DNA from 3 places in the Agrobacterium sp. DE0009 genome. Region 2 is predicted to be linked to each of the others. Evidence: predicted binding sites of a transcription regulator. Region 2 holds the regulator's gene; each other region holds the start of a gene.

Region 1 (5,250 bases), on a different contig from region 2:
GACAATGGCAGGAATTTCGATCATCGACGCCCACCACTCGCCAAGCGCCAGATTTTTCGGGTGTGCCTCAGGCTTGATATCGCCCTCCAGCTTTCCGAAAAACACGTAGTCAGGGTTGGCTTCGCCCTGCTCAAGCGCTTTGTGACGATCATCCGCATTGCCGCCGCCGACGATCAACTTCGGCGTGAATTTTTCCACGGCCTCCGCAAGCGCCTCGCCATTGCCGATAACATGCAGCCCGTCCGCCTTCACCCGGCCGGCAACACGGCTATCGCCGGCGATAAGCGCTGCTGCACCGGCCTTCTGCACGACGGGCACGATCAGTTCGGCACGTTTCTGGAAAGCAGCGTCATCCAGACCATATTGCGGAATGATAACGGATGCGACGTCGCCGCCCCGCAACGCCTCCTCCACCGCGGTCGCCTGCTTTTGCGCATCGTCCATTTGCGGAACGATGAGGACAAGGCGGCAACGATCTTCAACTGGGGTCATCGGTTCGTCCATTTCAGACAGAAGACGCTTGCTGCGCAATCTGCACTCGTTTTCATATGACAAATCCGATAAACCGGACCGGCGAAAGGATCAACCGTCCATCCATGCTGACCGATTTTCATTTTTATCTCGTCGCCATTCCCGCAGTCGTCCTCGTCGGCCTTTCCAAAGGAGGTCTTGGCGGCGCATTGGCGCTCATGGGCGTGCCTTTGATGGCGCTTGCCGTTTCACCCGTGCAGGCAGCGGCAATCTTCCTGCCGATCCTGATCGTCATGGATCTCGTGGCGCTGTGGGCCTGGCGGCATCATAACCACCGGGAAACGCTGCTCATCATGCTCCCAGGCGCTATCGCCGGAATCGCGCTCGGCTGGGCGACGTCGAGCCTCGTATCCGCCGACGCCATGCGCCTCGTCGTCGCCTCGGTCACGATCCTGTTCGTGCTGCGGTATTTCCATGAGAGCTTCAAAAGCCGCAATGGCCAGGAAATTCCTGCCAAGCCGCAAAGACCTGCGGCTGCCACACTCTGGTCCTCTCTCTCCGGCTATGCCAGTTTCGTGGCCCATGCGGGGGGACCGCCCTTTCAGATTTACTTGCTGCCGCTGAAGCTCGACCCGAAGACCTATACCGGCATGAGCGTGCGCTTCTTCGCCATCATGAACGCAATCAAGCTCATTCCCTATTTTGCGCTCGGCGCACTTGATGCCACCAACCTCAAGACATCGGCGAGCCTGCTGCCGGTTGCGATGCTGGCGACGCTAGCCGGCGCACGGGTCGTCAAATATCTGAAACCGTCGGTCTTTTACCCGCTGATGTATTCCATGGCGCTGATTGCGGCGCTGAAGCTGTTATGGGACGGGCTGCCATTGTAAACCGCGCAATAAAAAGCCCTGGAAGCCGGTTGGGCCGCCAGGGCTTGAAGGCTCAGACCACCGACCCTTCGTTCATCGAGGATCGGTGGTCCGGCAAAATTAATGCCTTGTTGAGGCCTTGAGCCTCTGGAGTTCATCCTTCAGGCGCAGTTTTCGACGTTTAAGGTCCGCGATCTCTTTATCGTCAGACGACGGGGAAGCAAGAATACTTTCGAGCTCCTCCTCCAGAGCACCGTGTTTCTTTTCGAGCGATGCAATATGAGCCTGAATGGTCATGCGGCACGTCCTTCCTTTTTGAACCTACCTCCAGCTCTCCATCGCTGGAGTTTCAGGTTTACGACGGCAATGTGACACGGATCGCGCCGCTTGTCGAAGGCGAAATGAAGGCAATAAGTGGGCAATTTGGTCGCAAGGGATAACTTCCCGTTACCGCGATTTGATGATAGAGGCTCGTTTACGATCAGAGACACGCCGGAGCCGATCCGGCGGCATAAAATGGGGATGACGAGATGCCCGATCAGGACCAGGCGGACATCAGGCTCACGCTGGCGCGGCTGCGCCAGGAGCATGAGGATTACGACGCGGCGATCAACGCGATGATCCAGACCAGCTGCGATGCGCTGAGAATCCAGCGCATGAAGAAGAAAAAGCTGGCCGTCAAGGACAAGATGACCCAGCTTGAAGACCAGGTCATTCCCGATATCATCGCCTGAGCCGGAGAGATTACGTGACAGCAGAAACGCCCCCCGTCGCCATCATCATGGGCAGCCAGTCCGACTGGGAGACCATGAAGAACGCTGCCGACACGCTGGATGCGCTCGACATAGAATACGAAGCCCGTATCATTTCCGCCCACCGCACGCCCGACCGGCTTTATGACTTCGCCAATGGCGCGAAGGACGAAGGCTTCAAGGTCATCATCGCGGGTGCGGGCGGCGCCGCCCATCTGCCGGGCATGACCGCAGCCATGACCCCGCTGCCTGTCTTTGGTGTTCCGGTTCAGTCCAAGACCATGTCCGGTCAGGACAGCCTCTATTCCATCGTACAGATGCCCGCCGGCATCCCCGTAGGCACACTTGCCATCGGCAAAGCTGGCGCGATCAATTCCGCACTTCTTGCCGCAGCAGTGCTTGCGCTCAGCGATGAAGATCTGGCCGACCGGCTGGATGCCTGGCGCGCGCGCCAATCGGCCGCCGTCGCGGAATATCCCATGGACAGCGCCCAGTGACGACAGACGCCATGGCAAAGACCACCAATCTCACCATCGGCATCATCGGCGGCGGGCAACTTGGCCGCATGCTGGCGATGGCCGCCGCACGTCTCAACCACCGTACCATCGTGCTGGAGCCGCAGGCGGATTGTCCGGCAGCGCAAGTCTGCAACGATCAGATCGTTGCGGCATATGATGACGCGACGGCGCTTGCGGAACTCGCAAGCCGTTGCGATGTCGTCACTTACGAATTCGAAAATGTCCCGGTTACAGCGGCCGAAAAACTCAGCCTCTCCGTGCCGGTCCACCCGCCTGCAAAAGCGCTCAGCGCCTCGCAGGATCGGTTGACGGAGAAGCGCTTCCTCAACAACTGCGGCATTCCCACCGCCGAATTCCGCGCCGTGGATAGCCAGGAAGAACTGGAAGCAGCCTTGGCCGCCTTCGGTGGAAAAGGCGTGCTGAAGACTCGCCGCATGGGTTATGACGGCAAGGGGCAGCGTCTTTTCCGGGGCGGCGAAGACGCCGCAGGCGCCTTTGCGGCGCTCGGCGGCGTGCCGCTGATCCTGGAAAGCTTCGTAGCCTTCGAGCGGGAAATCTCTTTGATCGCCGCCCGTTTCCAGGACGGCACCGTCACCTGTTACGATCCGGCTGAGAACATCCATCTGAACGGCATCCTGCACACGTCGACCGTTCCGGCGGCACTGTCGGATGCCGCGAAGGCTCTCGCCGTTCAATCGGCGGAAAAGCTTCTTGCCGCGCTCGATTATGTGGGTGTCATCGGCATTGAGTTCTTTGTGCTGCCTGACGGTTCGCTGGTTGCCAATGAAATGGCGCCGCGCGTCCATAATACCGGCCACTGGACGGAGGCGGCCTGTGTGATCTCCCAGTTCGAGCAGCACATTCGTGCCGTGTCGGGCCTTCACCCCGGCAGCACGGAACGCCATTCCGACTGCATCATGACCAACCTGATCGGCGACGACATCAACGACGTGCCGACATGGCTGTCGAAAAAAGACTGTCTCGTGCATCTCTACGGCAAGACAGAAGCACGGCCAGGCCGCAAGATGGGCCATGTGACGCAGCTTCTGCACACAGGAAAAGCCTAGTCTTTTAAGGCAAAGACACGGGCAAGTGTTGACAGGCAGGGCTCAAACAGGTATCTGCCTGCCAACCGAAAAGAGCGCGCCCCGTTGCGCGCTTTTGATTGTTTGAATAGCACGGCCCAAACCGTGCAAAACTGCGGACCAGTAAAATGAAGATCAAGAATTCGCTTAAAGCGCTTAAGGCCCGTCATCGCGATAACCGCCTGGTTCGCCGCAAGGGCCGCGTCTACATCATCAACAAGCAGAACCCGCGCTTCAAGGCTCGTCAGGGCTGATTGACCGCGACTGCGGTTCGCGACGATGTCGTGGATCACTTTGTTGACAGTTCAGAAGTTTGCATTTGATATTGGGCGCAGCCGGGTTAAGCTTTAACCCATGCGCCCAAATCGTTTTTGCACCGCTGTTATTCTTGCTCAGGGCTTTCTGCTCTCAAGCCTTGCCTTTGCGGGAACGGCTGCTGTTGCCCATGCGGCAGACGGAAAACCAGCCACTACTGCCGAATCGGCGCCATCTCCGGCAAAGACCATCGACACGCTTTTCGCGTCGCTGAAAAAAGAACGAAATGCGGTCAAGGCGCGCAGCATCGCCAACCAGATCGCCGCCGAATGGAATGATTCTGGCAGCGCGACGATCAATCTCCTGATGCAATGGGCAGGTGAAGCTGCCGACGAAAACCGCAACGCCGCCGCTTACGATTTTCTCGACCAGGTTGTTTTGCTTGATCCCGACTATGTGCAGGCGCCCTATCGCCGCGCCATGGTTCATTTCGCCGATGGCGACACCCGCAAGGCGATGGCGGACATCAACCTGACGCTGGAAAAAGAGCCTCGCTACTTCCCTGCGCTCGCAAGCCTCGCCAATATTCTCGAAGCGTCAGGGCGAGACGAACTGGCGCTAAAAGCATGGGAACGGTATCTGGCGCTTTATCCCGCGGACAAGGACGCCCGCAAGGAAGCTGTCGACCTTTCAGAAAAGCTCGCGGGCACGCGCGGTTAATGTTCGCTGTTTTTATTTATGTGATTTAGCAGGGCCGTGTTTTGAAAGATCGGGACGAGTTCGAGGCAGCAAAGAGGCTATTAAACTCTATCGGAGACAAGCCGAGTTTCGACATTAGCGAATTTATCGACCGCATTTCGGTGACTGAGGATTGGGGGAAATTGGTCGTAGCCCATATCTACCTGGACCACATTATTACCGAAGTTTTGACCACGCACCTCAATCATCCGGAGGCTTACTTTAGTGGTCACAGATCATTTTCTGAAAAACTCAGCCTATGTCAGGCGATGGGCTATTTTCGCGATAGATTTGGAGACGTTCTAAAAGCCATAAATAAGTCGCGGAATAGATTTGCACACGAACTTGTATTCCACGTGTCTGACGAGGAGAAGCGCAACTTATTTCGCACCTTCACGACGGAGCGCCCGATATCTGAAGTCACAAAGCCCGATGGCTTTGGGGAGTTTTTGTTTACAGTCGTCATATTTGCGGAGATTTCACGTTCGGCAGAAGAGCGACAAGCCGAATTGTCAAAAGAGCGCGAGGCCGTAAGCAAAAAAATTCTGGAGCTCCTTATCGC
Region 2 (5,250 bases):
ATGAGGCAAGCCCCTGGCGGAACACAAGCGCGACATCACGAACATTGTCCAGAAAGCCGTCAGCAAGAACAACATCAAGGACCGCATTGCCGACGGCCATCGCCAGCGGATTGCCGCCATAGGTCGTGCCGTGCACACCCGCCGTCATGCCGGAAGCAGCTTCGGCCGTTGCGAGGCAGGCGCCAAGCGGGAACCCGCCGCCGATACCCTTGGCAACCGCCATGATATCGGGCGCGACGCCGGTGTGCTCATAGGCGAAAAGCTTACCCGTACGTCCGACGCCGGTCTGAACCTCATCGAAGATCAGCAGCATGCCATGCTCGTCACAGAGCGAGCGCAGCAGTTGCAGGAATTCCTTCGCCGGCGCGCGGATGCCGCCCTCGCCCTGAATCGGCTCGATCAGCAGCGCTGCTGTTTCGGCCGTGATGGCGGCCTTCAGCGCATCGACGTCACCGAAGGGAACCTGATCGAAACCTTCAACCTTGGGGCCGAAACCTTCGAGATATTTCTGCTGGCCACCAGCGGCAATGGTCGCCAGCGTCCGGCCATGGAAGGCGCCTTCAAAGGTGATGATGCGAAACTTCTCAGGATGGCCCTTGGAATAATGGTAACGGCGTGCGGTCTTGATCGCGCATTCCAGCGCTTCCGCGCCGGAATTGGTGAAGAAAACCTTGTCGGCGAAGGTTGCTTCCGTCAGACGCTTGGCAAGCTTTTCCTGGCCCGGCACTTCATAGAGGTTGGAGACGTGCCAGACCTTTTCGGCCTGCGTCTTGATCGCCTCCACAAGGTGCGGATGGGCATGGCCCAGCGAATTCACAGCCACGCCAGCCGCAAAATCGAGATATCGCTCGCCGCTTTCCGTGTACAGCCAGACGCCCTCGCCTCGCTCAAAACGCAGGGGGGCTCTTGCAAATGTATCGAACAATGGCGCGGCGGCTTCGGCCATGGCTGTATCACTCCTTGCGCAAATGCGCTGTAAGACGGTTGTCAATAGGCTCTTAGGGTTATCCCTTGCCTGAAAATCAAAAATGCCGCCTCGCGGCGGCAGGGGCACTATTGTCACTTCGCTTGCCGATGTCAACAAAAGTCCGTATTCCCTAGGGTTCTCAAGCCCTAGTAGGTGGCTGGGCGCCAGACCCAAGGTGTTGCCTTTCTGACTCAACTCGCCAGCAAGTTGGGGAAAACCGCAAAATCGATTCGAGATGATTCCCGCGACTCTTGCCACGGAGTCTGCGTGGCACTAGGTTAATCGCTAATTACTAGACTGCAATGCGGCGGAACTAGTCACCAAAAATCAGGCAGAAACCACACTCGCGGCACACCCGCGAGACGGAGAGGGATTCTGCCAAAAATACACGCGAAAAGCGGAGAAGCGGCATGAACTGGACAGACGAACGGGTCGAAAAGCTCAAGAAATTGTGGTCCGAGGGACTTAGCGCCAGCCAGATAGCAGCGCAGCTGGGCGGCGTCAGCCGCAACGCCGTCATTGGCAAGGTCCACCGTCTCAACCTGCCGGGTCGCGTCAAGGCTGGCGGTCCTGTCACTTCGGCGCGCACAGCGCCCAAGCGGACTGCTGCCCCTGCCCCTCGCGCGGCGAATTTTGCTGGCCGCGTCAACGCTGCACCGGCACGGATCCTGACGCGTTCCAACGCCGCGACCGCCCTTCAGGAAGAGGTCGGCATCGAGACCGCGGAAGTTCTCGATTACGTTCCTTCCAGAAACGTCGTCACGCCAATCTCCCGTCGTCTGACGCTGACGGAACTGACCGAGCGCACCTGCAAATGGCCGGTCGGCGACCCCTTGAAAGACGATTTCCATTTCTGCGGCTGTGAAGCGCTGGAATCTTCGCCCTATTGCAAGTTCCATGCGAAACTCGCCTATCAGCCGGTAAGCGAGCGCCGTAAGGCTTGAGTGTTGCGGCACGCATTCGACACTCAAAAACTACGGGCCTTCGGGCCCGTTTTTTTGTGCCAAAACCAGAGCGGATCGGGATCAACCACAACAAAAGGCCCGACACCAATCCGGTTTCGGGCCTTTTGTTTTCGCGGAAAATTACCTTGATGGAACGCGCCAGTCGGATGGCGTCCGCTCAGGCTTCCATGGAATAGCCGGCGCCGCGCACCGTGCGGATGACATCCTGCATGTGCGAAAAATTAAGCGCCTTACGCAGGCGTCCGACATGCACGTCGACGGTACGCTCATCGACGTAGATATCATGGCCCCAGACACCATCGAGCAATTGCGAACGGGAGAACACCCTGCCCGGAGAGGTCATCAGGAATTCCAGAAGGCGAAACTCCGTCGGACCGAGACGCACTTCACGGCTTTTGCGGTGAACGCGATGCGTCTCGCGATCCAGTTCGATATCCCCGCATTTCAGCACCGAAGACAGAACCTCGGGGCGGGCCCGGCGGAGCATGGCCTTGACGCGGGCCATGAGTTCCGGCGTGGAGAACGGCTTGACGACATAATCGTCCGCACCCGTTGCGAGGCCACGAACACGTTCGCTTTCCTCGCCGCGAGCCGTCAGCATGATGATGGGCAGGCGTTCCGTTTCCGGCCGCATTCTGAGCCGACGGCAAAGCTCGATACCGGACACACCAGGCAGCATCCAGTCTAGAATGAGAAGATCGGGGGTACGTTCCTGAAGCCTGATTTCCGCCTCGTCACCACGGGGTATCGTGTCGACATCGTATCCCTCAGCCTCGAGATTGTAACGAAGAAGGACGCTGAGCGCTTCCTCATCTTCCACAACTGCAATCTTGGGCACCATATGCTGAACTCCGCAAGGCTTTGCCTGTCTCTTACTCGGTCACCGAACCGAGCGTGTTGGAACTGTCGTCCTTCGGACGCTCGCCCTCCGGCTGGCTGCCGGTGGTCATGTAATAGATTGTCTCGGCGATATTGGTGGCATGGTCGCCGATGCGCTCGATGTTCTTGGCGCAGAACAGAAGATGCGTGCAGGTCGTTATATTGCGCGGGTCTTCCATCATGTAGGTCAGAAGCTCGCGGAAGAGCGAGGTGTACATGGCATCGATTTCCTCATCGCGCTCGCGGATGGCATTGGCCTTCTCGGCGGAGCGGGTCGAATAGACGTCGAGGACTTCCTTGAGCTGCACCAGCGCCAGTTCCGACAGGTGTTCGAGACCACGGGCAAGCTTGCGCGGCACGCCGGTGCCGGCAACCGCAATCACGCGCTTGGCCGTGTTCTTGCCAAGATCGCCCACACGCTCGAGATCGGCTGCAATACGCAGCGTGCCGATGATTTCACGAAGGTCTGCCGCCATCGGCTGGCGCTTGGCGATGGTGACGATTGCCTTGTCGCCGATCTCACGCTCGGCGTGATCGAGGATGGTGTCGTCAGAAATGACTTTCTGCGCCAGCGCGGCATCCGAGTTCACGAGCGCCCGCACGGCGTCGGCACACATCTGTTCGGCAAGGCCACCCATTTCCGAAATACGGCGTGTGAGGAATTTCAACTCCTCATCATAGGCGGACATGATATGCGAATGGGTCGTTGTCTGGTTCACGGTCTAGTCCTCCGGCTTGGCCTGCAGGCCGTGCCCGGAGCGGGACACGGCAGCGGCACCAGTCTTGTTCGGTTTCTTTGAAGCGCCGGCCTGTATCAGCCGAAGCGGCCCATGATGTAATCCTGCGTGCGCTGATCATCCGGATTGGTGAACATCTTGTCGGTTTCGTTTTCCTCAACAAGATGACCAAGGTGGAACATGGCCGTGCGCTGGGAAACACGCGCCGCCTGCTGCATGGAGTGCGTGACGATGACGATGGTGTAGTTTGTCCGCAGCTCGTGGATCAGTTCCTCGACCTTCGCGGTGGCAATCGGGTCCAGCGCCGAGCAGGGCTCGTCCATCAGGATCACTTCCGGGCTGACGGCGATCGCACGGGCGATGCAAAGGCGCTGCTGCTGACCGCCGGAAAGGCCCGTGCCGGACTCATGCAAACGGTCCTTCACCTCGTTCCAGAGACCGGCTCGCTGGAGGCTCTGCTCAACGATCTGGTCCATATCCGCCTTGTTGCGGGCGAGCCCGTGGATCCGCGGGCCGTAGGAAATGTTTTCGTAGATCGACTTCGGGAAGGGGTTCGGCTTCTGGAACACCATACCGACGCGGGCGCGCAGTTCCACCACATCGATCGCCTGGTCGTAGATATCGTCGGTATCAAGCGTGATCTTGCCGGTGACGCGGCAGCCGTCGATCGTGTCGTTCATACGGTTCAGGGTGCGCAGGAACGTGGATTTGCCGCAGCCCGAGGGGCCGATCAGCGCGGTCACGGTGTTTTCCCGGACGTTGAGGTTCACATCGTAAAGCGCGCGCTTTTCGCCGTAATAAACCGATACGTCCTTACCGATCATCTTGTATGAGACTTCATTCATTTTCTTGTCCAGCGCCTTTTCAACTGCTGCTTCCGACAACATGTTCATTGCTCAATCTCCCTTTACCAGCGCCGTTCGAAGCGGCGACGCAACAGGATTGCGCCCACATTCATGACGATGAGGAACAAAAGCAGGATGATGATAGCGCCGGATGTCCGTTCGACAAAGGCGCGCTCTGCCTCATTCGCCCACATGTAAATCTGCACCGGCAGGGCCGTGGACGGATCCATCGGCGTTGTCGGATAGTTCGCGACGAATGCCACCATGCCGATGAGGAGCAGCGGCGCCGTTTCGCCCAGCGCATGCGCCAGGCCGATGATCGTGCCGGTCAGGATGCCGGGCATGGCAAGCGGCAGCACGTGGTGGAAGATCGTCTGCATCTTGGAGGCACCGAGACCGAGCGCCGCTGCACGGATCGAGGGCGGCACGGCTTTCAGGGCGGCGCGGGTCGCGATGATAATGGTCGGCAGCGTCATCAGCGTGAGCACAAGCCCGCCGACTAGCGAAGCCGAGCGCGGAAAGCCCATGAAGTTGATGAAGACGGAGAGACCAAGCAGACCGTAAACAATGGAGGGCACAGCCGCGAGATTGTTGATGTTTACCTCGATGAGGTCGGTCAGACGGTTCTTCGGGGCGAACTCTTCGAGATAGATCGAGGCCGCGACGCCGATCGGCAGCGACAGCACCAGCACGATCATCATCATGTAGAAGGAACCGATCAGCGCCACGCCGACACCAGCTGCTTCCGGACGGCTCGAATTGCCGTTGACGAAAATGCCGGTGTTGAAGTGTTTGGCAAGCTGGCCGCTTTCGGCGAGCTGGTTCATCCACCCGAGCTGCTGGTTGGAGATACGCCT
Region 3 (5,250 bases), on a different contig from region 2:
GCTCGTGGAACCTGCCGGTACCGGATCCTGCCAGATCAGGTCTTCAGCCGGCACATCCGGGCCGAAATAACGGGACTTCGGACCCATGTCGCGGTGGGTCAGCTTGAACCAGGCGCGGGCGAAAACCTCGGAGAAATGTTCCTGATCGTCCTTAAACTTCAGCGCAATCTCGCGGTAGATCGGGTCGACCTTCAAAGCCATGTCGGCATCGGTCATCATCGGGATAGTGCGGATCGAGGCGTCTTCGACATCGACGGGCTTGTCTTCTTCAGCGATGGTGATTGGCGCCCATTGCGATGCGCCAGCCGGGCTGTGCGTCAACGTCCACTCATGCTTGAACAACATGTCGAAAAAGCCGTTGTCCCACTTGGTCGGATGGCTCGTCCACGCGCCTTCGATCCCCGAGACAACGGTGTCACGGCCAACACCGCGCCCCTTGGTGTTCATCCAGCCAAGCCCCTGGAATTCAGGGCCTGCGGCTTCCGGATCGGGGCTGAGGTTTGCAGCGCTACCGTTACCATGAGACTTGCCAATGGTATGACCGCCAGCGGTAAGAGCGACGGTTTCCTCGTCGTTCATGCCCATGCGGGCAAAGGTCTCGCGCATTTGTGCTGCGGTCGCCATAGGATCGGACTTGCCGTTCACGCCTTCCGGGTTGACGTAGATGAGGCCCATCTGCACGGCGGCGAGCGGATTTTCAAGCGTCTCTGGCTTGGTCACGTCGCCGTAACGGCCATCACTCGGCGCCAGCCATTCTTTTTCGTCACCCCAGTAGGTGTCTTTTTCCGGAGCCCAGATATCTTCGCGGCCGAAGGCGAAACCGTAGGTCTTCAGACCTGCAACATCATAGGCAATAGTGCCGGCAAGAGCGATGAGGTCCGCCCAGGAAATCTTGTTGCCGTATTTCTTTTTGATCGGCCAGAGCAGGCGGCGCCCTTTGTCGGTGTTGACATTGTCAGGCCAGGAATTGAGCGGCGCAAAACGCTGGTTTCCGGTGTTGGCGCCACCGCGACCGTCTGTGACGCGATAGGAGCCGGCCGCATGCCAGGTCACGCGCGCCATCATGCCGACATAGCTACCCCAGTCGGCCGGCCACCAGTCCTGACTGTCTGTCATCAGGGCGCGCAGATCGGCTTTGAGTGCCTCGACGTCGAGCGTCTTTAAGGCTTCGCGGTAGTTGAAGGAGCTTCCAAGCGGGTTGGTCTTGGTGTCGTGCTGGTGCAGGATGTCGAGGTTCAGCGCATTCGGCCACCACTCGGTCACCGATTTACCGGAAGCCGTATTGCCTCCATGCATGACGGGACATTTACCAGCCGGTTTAGAAGTTGCGTCCATTTCGCCCTCCGATGGGTTTTACAATTAATCGTAACAGTCAACTCGACACATGCAGCAGCCGCCATCGCCAAGAGGCCTACGCGCTAGTGATCTCTCACAGCTACATCTTCTTTCTGTCACGAAGATGACTAACAGTCGGGTTCCATAATTTCCAATTGTATATTCTAAAGACTCCGATATGCTGAGCTTATGATTTCCCTATCGATGAAACACCTCCGTTATTTCGACTCGTTGGCAAAGATTGGCCATTTCGGGCGCGCAGCGGAAGCGTGCGCCATCTCTCAGCCTGCACTTTCTTTGCAGATCCGGGAACTGGAGGATTTGATCGGTGCGCCGCTTGTCGAGCGTGGCAGCCGCCAGATCAGGCTGACCACCCTTGGTGAAGAATTTGCCGAGCGTACGCGGTCGATCCTGCGTTCTGTGGATGAATTGCAGGATCTGGCGCGCGCCGGTCAGGGCCCGCTCAGCGGTCGGCTGCGGATCGGGGTCATCCCGACGGTCGCGCCCTATCTGTTGCCGCAGGTCATCAAGACGCTGACCCGCCATTATCCGGACTTGGAAGCTCGGCCGCGTGAGGCCGTGACGCAGAAACTTATTGAGGACTTGCTCGAAGCCCGGCTCGACATGGCGATCGTTGCCCTGCCCGTCTCGGAACCGGCGCTCGAGGAGGTTCCGCTGTTTTCGGAAGAATTCATTTTGGTGCGTCCTTCCGAGGACGAGGGAATGCCGGTACCGAGCGCTGACAAGCTGGGCGAAATGCGGCTTTTGCTATTGGAGGAGGGTCATTGTTTCCGCAACCAGGCCCTTTCTTTCTGCAGCACGACAAACGCGCCGCCACGGGTGCTGATGGAAGGCAGTTCGCTCTCGACACTTGTTCAGATGGTTGGTGCCGGAATAGGCGTGACACTCATTCCCCAGATGGCCGTCGATATGGAGACGCGGCAATCCTCCGTATCGGTGTTCCGGCTGGCGGAGCCGCGTCCATCACGCACAATCGGCATGGTGTGGCGCAGGAGCAATCCGCTTTCGGCGCAATTTTCCCATATTGCGGAGATCGTTCGCGACTGTGGTCTGCAGAAAGTTCAGGGCGGAGCCGTCCCTACCCGATGAAGCTCGGCAGAGCGGGGTACACAAAGCCGAGACAACAGGCGATTCTGATCCGCCTCTTTCGGCTGCTGACGATCTAGGTGGAACGGCAGCTTGCGGCTTACAGCTTTCCGCCGCTTTCTCGTTTACTCTTGCCTTTCGGGCGGAAATCGACCAGCAGCGATTTCAGTTCAATATCCCGGACGCGCCTTGCCGCTTCATCGGGGCGTAGCCATTCCGAGACGCGTTGTCCGCGTTCCTTGAAACTGGCGTCAGCCTCAGTCACTTCGATCTGAAACACATCCACCATGCAGGGCACGACATCGCCGTTATCGAGCATCTTCAGATACGTATAGCGGCCGACGGCGTCCTTCCTGACGCGGCCGCGCACGCCCGCCTCTTCCCAAGCTTCGATCGCTGCTGCCTGGTGCGGCTTCTTGCGTTTCATCGGCCAGCCACGCGGAATGATCCACCGTCCGCTGGTCCTGGAGGTGACCAGCAAAATCTCAACGCCCTCGCCATCGGCGGCATAACGGAAGCACAAGGCGGCATATTGCTGCCGAAAAGCGCCGGTGAAGAGCTTTTCGGGAACCGCAGCCAGTTGCTGGAGTAAGGTCAGTGGACGAGCCGGTCGGGATTTGCGGCGCTTCTTTGATGATTTCATATCCGTTGATAGTGCTGATTTTCCGGGTTGCATCAATGCCCCGCGTGGATTTATGACAGTTTTATGACAATCACCCCCAACAACTAATATAGCGCCATTGAGGGCCAATTCGCATGATGAGTATTTTTCGCAAGCTGATGCCGCGCGAGGACCGTTTCTTCGACATGTTCAGCAAACATTCCGAAACCGTCATCAAAGCGGCTGAAGCCCTTGACCAATTGCTGAGCGGGACAGACGTCGACAAGAACTGTGAGCTGATCGTTGCGCTCGAACATCAGGCTGATGACATTACCCGCGATGTGCTTCTTGCCGTCAGACGCAGCTTCATCACGCCATTCGATCGTGGCGACATCAAGGACCTCATCCAGTCGATGGATGATGCCATCGACATGATGCACAAGACCGTCAAGACAATCAGGCTTTTCGAACAGAGCGAGTTCGACCCGCTTATGAAAGAGATGGGCCATGAGATCGTGCGTGCAGCTGGACTGATCGCGGAGGCAATCCCGCTTCTCAACAAGGTCGGTGCGAATGCGCAACGCCTGTCGGCGATCGCCGAAGAGGTGACGCGGGTCGAGGGCCGCTCCGACGATCTCCATGATCAGGGGCTGAAGGATCTCTTCCGCCGCCATGGTGCGACCGGCAATGCGATGGCCTACATGATCGGCAGCGAAATCTATGGCGAACTCGAAAAGGTGGTCGACCGGTTCGAGGATGTGGCCAATGAGATCAGCGGCATCGTGATCGAGAACGTGTGATGGATGTCGCACTCGCCTTGCCGCTGCTTGTCGGCCTCATTGCCATCGCATTGTTCTTCGATTTCCTGAACGGCTTGCACGACGCCGCCAATTCCATCGCCACCATCGTTTCGACGCGCGTGCTGCGGCCGCAATATGCAGTCGCGTGGGCGGCGTTCTTCAATTTCATCGCCTTTCTCTTCTTCGGCCTGCATGTGGCAGAGACCCTCGGCACCGGCATCATCGATCCGGCCATTGTCTCACCGCAAGTCATCTTTGCGGCCCTCATCGGCGCCATCGTCTGGAACATCGTCACCTGGGTTTTCGGCATACCGTCCAGCTCGTCGCATGCCTTGATCGGCGGCCTCGTCGGGGCCGGCCTTGCCAAGGTGGGCTTTAATTCCATCGTCTGGTCAGGCCTATTGAAGACGGTTGGCGCGATCTTCATGTCGCCGGCCATCGGGTTCTTTCTGGCGCTCATTCTCGTACTGGCCGTGTCATGGCTTTTCGTGCGGCAAACGCCGTTTGCCGTCGACAGAACCTTCCGCGTGATGCAGTTCATTTCCGCCTCGCTTTATTCACTCGGCCACGGCGGCAATGATGCCCAGAAAACCATGGGCATCATCGCCGTGCTGCTTTTCAGCCAGGGGCATCTTGGCGAAAGCTTCTATGTCCCGTTCTGGGTGGTGATTTCCTGCCAGTCTGCCATGGCGCTTGGCACACTGTTCGGCGGCTGGCGCATCGTGCATACGATGGGATCGAAGATCACCCGGCTCAACCCGATGCAGGGGTTCTGTGCCGAAACCGGCGGTGCGCTGACCCTGTTCGGCGCCACATGGCTCGGTATCCCTGTTTCGACCACCCACACCATCACCGGCGCGATCGTCGGCGTGGGTGCGGCCCGCCGTGTCTCGGCGGTGCGCTGGGGGCTAGCAGGCAATATCGTTATCGCCTGGGTGGTCACCATGCCAGCGGCGGCACTGATCTCCGCTTCGGTTTACGGACTGACCTCGCTCTTCAGCTGACATGTGACAAGCTTGGAAAGGGCTCCCGGAACAAAAGCTTATCGAGGCTGTTTGATCCGGGAGTTCAAAAAACAGGCGGATTTTCATCATGGCGCGGCAGGTTTTCTGGAAGGGTTATCTCAAACTGTCGCTGGTCACCGCATCGGTTTCGCTGACACCGGCAACGACGGAAAGCAATAAGGTTCGGTTCCACGTTCTCAACCGAAAAACCGGCAACCGCATCGAAAGCCGCTATGTCGATAGCGTCACTCACAAGCCGGTCGCCGCCAAAAACCAGGTAAAGGGTTTTCCCCGCGGCGAAGACGATTACGTTTTGCTGGAAGACGACGAAATCGACGCCGTGGCGCTGGAAAGCACCCGCACCATCGATATCAAGACCTTCGTTCCCAAGGGATCGATCGAC

The links. Region 2 encodes PhoB, which activates phosphate uptake and scavenging genes when phosphate is short. Its sites were predicted from a motif close to TGTCATNNANCTGTCAT; they were not measured.
Region 1: a site for PhoB is predicted at 1,698-1,714, ahead of FS804_RS11480 (YdcH family protein). Genes of this name have one in related genera too.
Region 3: a site for PhoB is predicted at 3,138-3,154, ahead of FS804_RS23320 (DUF47 domain-containing protein). Genes of this name have one in related genera too.

Annotation. Positions count from the first base shown of each region.
Region 1 covers NZ_VEIU01000002.1:434,449-439,698, forward strand. The annotation lists gene FS804_RS11470 (thiamine phosphate synthase) at 1-492, opposite strand, end outside; gene FS804_RS11475 (sulfite exporter TauE/SafE family protein) at 597-1,361, shown strand; gene FS804_RS11480 (YdcH family protein) at 1,461-1,637, opposite strand; gene FS804_RS11485 (YdcH family protein) at 1,871-2,074, shown strand; gene purE (5-(carboxyamino)imidazole ribonucleotide mutase) at 2,122-2,589, shown strand; gene FS804_RS11495 (5-(carboxyamino)imidazole ribonucleotide synthase) at 2,601-3,677, shown strand; gene ykgO (type B 50S ribosomal protein L36) at 3,824-3,949, shown strand; gene FS804_RS11505 (tetratricopeptide repeat protein) at 4,050-4,670, shown strand; gene FS804_RS11510 (hypothetical protein) at 4,712-5,250, shown strand, end outside.
Region 2 covers NZ_VEIU01000001.1:1,520,859-1,526,108, forward strand. The annotation lists gene FS804_RS07685 (aspartate aminotransferase family protein) at 1-946, opposite strand, end outside; gene FS804_RS07690 (GcrA family cell cycle regulator) at 1,378-1,911, shown strand; gene phoB (phosphate regulon transcriptional regulator PhoB) at 2,090-2,773, opposite strand; gene phoU (phosphate signaling complex protein PhoU) at 2,805-3,500, opposite strand; gene pstB (phosphate ABC transporter ATP-binding protein PstB) at 3,626-4,441, opposite strand; gene pstA (phosphate ABC transporter permease PstA) at 4,456-5,250, opposite strand, start outside.
Region 3 covers NZ_VEIU01000011.1:40,288-45,537, reverse strand. The annotation lists gene katG (catalase/peroxidase HPI) at 1-1,335, opposite strand, end outside; gene FS804_RS23330 (hydrogen peroxide-inducible genes activator) at 1,525-2,445, shown strand; gene FS804_RS23325 (NUDIX hydrolase) at 2,543-3,085, opposite strand; gene FS804_RS23320 (DUF47 domain-containing protein) at 3,199-3,843, shown strand; gene FS804_RS23315 (inorganic phosphate transporter) at 3,843-4,847, shown strand; gene FS804_RS23310 (Ku protein) at 4,936-5,250, shown strand, end outside.